DNA from 2 places in the Thalassospira lucentensis genome. Region 1 is predicted to be linked to the other one. Evidence: riboswitches for the same ligand, from Rfam matches in the RefSeq annotation. Region 1 holds a riboswitch; the other holds the start of a gene.

Evidence for each region. Region 1 has a riboswitch for thiamine pyrophosphate ahead of thiC (phosphomethylpyrimidine synthase ThiC). Riboswitches for the same ligand answer to the same signal wherever they lie in the genome.
Region 2: linked by a shared signal. The riboswitch ahead of R1T41_RS16665 (ABC transporter ATP-binding protein) and the one ahead of thiC (phosphomethylpyrimidine synthase ThiC) in region 1 are both predicted to bind thiamine pyrophosphate.

The regions. Positions count from the first base shown of each region.
Region 1 is NZ_CP136684.1:2,000,661-2,003,134, forward strand. Features, by position in the region: gene R1T41_RS09845 (cation diffusion facilitator family transporter) at 1-819, shown strand, start outside; TPP riboswitch at 882-997, shown strand; gene thiC (phosphomethylpyrimidine synthase ThiC) at 1,128-2,474, shown strand, end outside.
Region 2 is NZ_CP136684.1:3,437,159-3,439,632, forward strand. Features, by position in the region: gene R1T41_RS16660 (ABC transporter permease) at 1-458, opposite strand, end outside; gene R1T41_RS16665 (ABC transporter ATP-binding protein) at 455-1,279, opposite strand; TPP riboswitch at 1,270-1,381, opposite strand.

The DNA.
Region 1 (2,474 bases):
ATGGCGGTCCGCAGTGCATGGCGTCCGGCAGACCATGACCACCGGTTTGGTCATGGCAAGGCTGAACCGCTGGCGGGGCTTTTCCAGTGTGCCTTCATGATCGGTGCCGCGATATTCGTGGTGGCCGAGGCCGCATCACGCGTGTTCGAGCCGCAACCGCTTCGTTTCGCGACGGAGGGTGTGTGGCTGATGGTCGTGTCGCTGGTGATGACATTTGGGCTGGTGCTGCTGCAACGAAAGGCGGCGCGCATGTCGGGTTCCGTCGCGGTCGAGGCCGATTCCCTGCAATATACCAGCGATATCCTTGCCAATGTTGCCGTCATCGTCGCATTGATGATGGGGATGTCGGGCTTCCTGTGGGCTGACCCGGTGATTGGCGGGATTGTTGCGATCTTCCTTGTTGCGTCCGCGGTCAAGGTCGGGCGGCAGTCGGTTACGGTTCTTATGGATGCCGAATTGCCGGAATCGGACAGCCAGCGGATCATCGAACTGACGATGAAAAACGCATCGGTGATAGGCATTCACCGTCTGCGCACCCGATCATCAGGCGTGCATCGCTTTGCCGAGATCGAGCTGATCATGGATGGCGGGATGCTGATGCGGGAATCGCACACCATCTGCCATCAGGTGATGGACAGCATCCGGTCGGAATATCCTGATCTCGATATCACCATCCATCCCGAACCGCCCGAAGACATCCATCTTGATGAATTCAGCGGTTACACCGAAGATCCGGAATTCTGGCATACGGGCCGCGCGCGCAAGGCCGGACAGGAAGGCATTCCGGTTTCCAATGGCGAGCTTGCAACGGGGCGCTGATCTTTTGGCGCGTTGGGCCGTGCCCGCCGATTGACATCCCCCGCATAACTTGTAACCCTGCAATCGATCACCTGGGGAGCCCCGACAAGGGGCTGAGAAACTGCTGGCTTTGCAGCGCAGTGACCCTTTGAACCTGATCCAGTTCATACTGGCGTAGGGATGGTGCGGATGCCGGCATATTTACCTGTTTTGACATATGGGGTGCGCCCTTTTGTCATGGCGGGTGATCCTTTTATCGGTCGGCATTTTTCATCAGCAGCCTCTCGCAGAACTGGGTCTCCATTGCCTTGATTGCAAAGGGGCCTTTTATGTCTGTTCCATCTACCAAAACCGATATCACCAGCGATGTCACAACCGGGGCATTGCCCGCATCGCGCAAAATCCACATTGCCGGATCGCACTTTCCCGATATTCGCGTGCCGATGCGCGAAATTGCGGTTCATCCCACAGCGGGCGAACCGCCGATCAAGGTTTATGACCCGTCGGGGCCTTATACTGACCCGGATGTCACGATTGATATTGCCAAGGGTCTGCCAAGACTGCGCCGAAGCTGGATCGCGGCGCGTTCCGATACCGAACGATATGCCGGGCGCGATATCAAACCCGAAGATAACGGCTTTGTCGGAAGTGAAAGTCATGCGGTTCCGAGATTCCCGCAAAGCCATGCACCGTTGCGCGCGATTGGTGGGCGGGCGGTGACACAGCTGGCTTATGCCCGGGCCGGGATCATTACCGCGGAAATGGAATATGTCGCGATCCGTGAAAATCTGGGTCGGGCGGAAATGCGGGCCAATGCCGAACGCGACGGCGAGGCATTCGGCGCGGTGATCCCCGATAATGTAACGCCCGAATTTGTGCGGGATGAAATTGCACGGGGGCGGGCGATCATCCCGGCCAATATCAACCATCCCGAAGCCGAACCGATGATCATCGGGCGGAATTTCCTGGTGAAGATCAACGCCAATATCGGCAATTCGGCGGTGACATCATCAATGGCTGAAGAGGTCGAAAAGATGGTCTGGGCGACGCGATGGGGGGCAGATACGGTCATGGATCTGTCGACCGGGCGCAATATCCACAATATCCGCGACTGGATCATCCGCAATTCGCCCGTGCCCATCGGGACGGTTCCGATCTATCAGGCGCTGGAAAAGGTCGGCGGTATTGCCGAGGACCTGACATGGGAAATATTCCGCGACACATTGATCGAGCAGGCCGAACAGGGGGTGGATTATTTCACCATCCATGCCGGATTGCGATTACATCACATCCCGTTAACCGTCGATCGGGTGACCGGCATCGTATCGCGGGGTGGGTCGATCATGGCGAAATGGTGCCTGCATCATCATCGGGAAAGTTTCCTGTATGAGAATTTCGCCGAGATTTGCGATATCTGCCGGGCCTATGACGTTTCCTTTTCGCTGGGCGATGGATTGCGACCGGGATCGATTGCCGATGCCAATGATGCCGCCCAGTTTGCCGAACTGGAAACGCTTGGCGAATTGACCCGCATCGCATGGGATCACGATTGCCAAGTGATGATCGAGGGGCCGGGCCATGTACCGATGCATAAAATCCGCGAAAACATGGACAAGCAATTGTCGATTTGCGGTGAAGCACCGTTTTATACGCTTGGGCCGCTAACCACCGATATT
Region 2 (2,474 bases), 1.4 Mb from region 1:
CGCGATAACCCGTCAAAAAACGCGACCGTGACAGGGAAGAAAATGATCAGGGCCGCCATGGCGATTTTTGAGCCCAGGCCAAAGCCCAGCCATAATACCAGAAGGGGGGCCAGCGCAAAAAACGGGATCGCCTGCGACACCAGCAGGATCGGCATCAGCCAGAACCGCACGGGGGCAAAAAGCGCCATCGGAAGGGCCGCCAAGGCGCCCAATGCCGCCCCGGCAAAAAGCCCGATCACGGTTTCGGCAATCGTGTATCTGGCATGATCAAGCAACACGTCATGACGCTTGATCAGGGTCAGCCAGACTTCATAGGGGGCGGGCAGCATATATTTCGGCGCGCCGGTCACTGTCACGACAATCTGCCATGTCGCGATCAGGGCGGCGATGATGATGACGGGCCGGGCGAGTTTCAGCAGACGCCGTTCGGTAAGAGGGGTGCGAGACGTGTTTGTCATGCCGTTCCCTCCGCCCGGTTGAGTTCCTCGGCAGTGGCGCCAAGCTGCCGGAGGAGTTCTGCCTGATGGCGGAGTATCTCCGGATCGGTGACATCACGCGGGATGCTACCCGCCGGAAGCATGGCGTCGCTCAGGACCGCAGGGGTGCCGCGCAGGACATGAACGCGATCACCAATCCGAAGCGCTTCGAGCGGATCATGGGTGACCAGCAAAACCGTTTTGCCGCGCAATACCCGTGCGGCGAGGTCCTGAAGGCGCATGCGGTTAAGCGGATCAAGGGCCGAAAACGGTTCATCCATCAGGACAACCGGGCGGTCTTCCATCAGGGTGCGGGCAAGGGCAGCGCGTTGCTTCATGCCGCCGGAAAGTTCGGCCGGGCGCAGGTGGGCGGCGTCTGATAGCCCGACCTTGGCAATCAGCGCATCGGCACGCGCAAGGTCGGGGCGTTCATTGCGAAGCACCGCCCCCAGAACGACATTTTCCCGCACACTGCGCCACGGCAGAAGCAAATCCTGCTGCGCCATATAGGCAACCCGGCCCAAAAGCGGCCTGCCATCCGAGCAGGCAATATCTCCGCCCGCCTCGCCATCGACCAGCCCGGCGAGATAGCGCAACAATGTGCTTTTGCCGACACCGGACGGGCCCAGCAGACAGGTGATGCTGCTGGCGGGCAGGGTCAGATCAAGATCATGGAAAATATCGTCGCCGTTAAAGGCCACGCGACCACCGCGCAGATGAATATCAAACGGCGTCGTATTGCCCGGCATGACGGGGGGATTTGGGGATGTTGCCGGTTTCGGCACTGGTTCTGTCTTGCGCATGCGATCCTTCCTACGCCGGTCTTAACCGGTTCAGGTTCAAAGGGTCGTCCGGCAACACCGAACCTCTCAGCCGATTCACGATCGGCCCCCCTGGAGATGACGGGACTATGCGCAGATCATGGCGGGACGTCAAGCATTGGAAAAAGTTCTTGATTTGTTCTTTCGTTTGTGGCATAAAGATAAAGTCAACGGGAGAAATGCACCCGGACCAAAATCCGCAAAGCCATACAGGCTCTGCGGGTTTTTGCGTTTGGGGCCGGATCAAAGAGGGGATTAGGATGCAGCGGCAAGGATTGAGGCAGGGCGGCGGGGTGGTCCGCAGGATATGGGTCGGGGGATGGCGGAGCCATTACGGCGGCGTTTCGCGTCGGTTCTAACAGGTTTCGAACACGCTTGTTTGTCATGACAGGAGAGGTGCGTCTTGTCGGGGAAGGGACCCCGAATTTGCCGAAAGCGGCAGCAATGGCAGCAGAGGCGGCATCGGATTGTGGCCCGTCGGCGGTGGACAGGTTGGGGCAGTGCGCCCGAAAACCGTCTGCTGGTGAAAATGGCAGCAGCCCGAGGTGTGTCTGGACGCCGGGGTGGCAGGCTGCCGCCGTGGCCGGAAGATGATCGAAGTGGGCAGCGAGCCCCTGGACCGTCTGCTGGCGAACGCCCGAGATGCGTCTAGGCGGCAGAGAGCCCGATGATTGTCCGTCGGCGACGGTTGCAGGAGGCCCGAGTTTTGTTCCGGCATCGGTGGTCGGTGGTCATGGCATCGTCGAAAGAGCCCGAAGTGGGCAGCGAGCCTTTGGACCGTCTGTGGACCATCGGTTGGCGGGGCTGGCGGCGGCCCGAGGTGTGTCTGGACGCCGGGGTGACAGGTTGCCGCCGTGGCCGGAGCGGGCCACGAGCCGGTGGGTGTTCCGTGGGGTGTGAGTTGGCGAGGTTGCTGGAGGCCCGAGATTTGCCCGGGCTTCGGTGGTCATGCCATTGGCGCAGGTAGTCGGAGCGGGCAGCGAGGCTGAGGGCGTTTGCGGATCGTCTGCTGGCGAGGATGGCGGGGGCTTCAGGTTTGTCCGGGCTTCGTGATCGTGGGGTTGCCGAAAGGGGCCGGAGTGGGCAGCGAGGCTTTGGGGTGTCTGGTGGCTGGTGGAAGCGCGCGGTTTGTCCAGCGTTGCCAGAAGTCCCGCATCACCGGAAGCTGCCGTGGAGG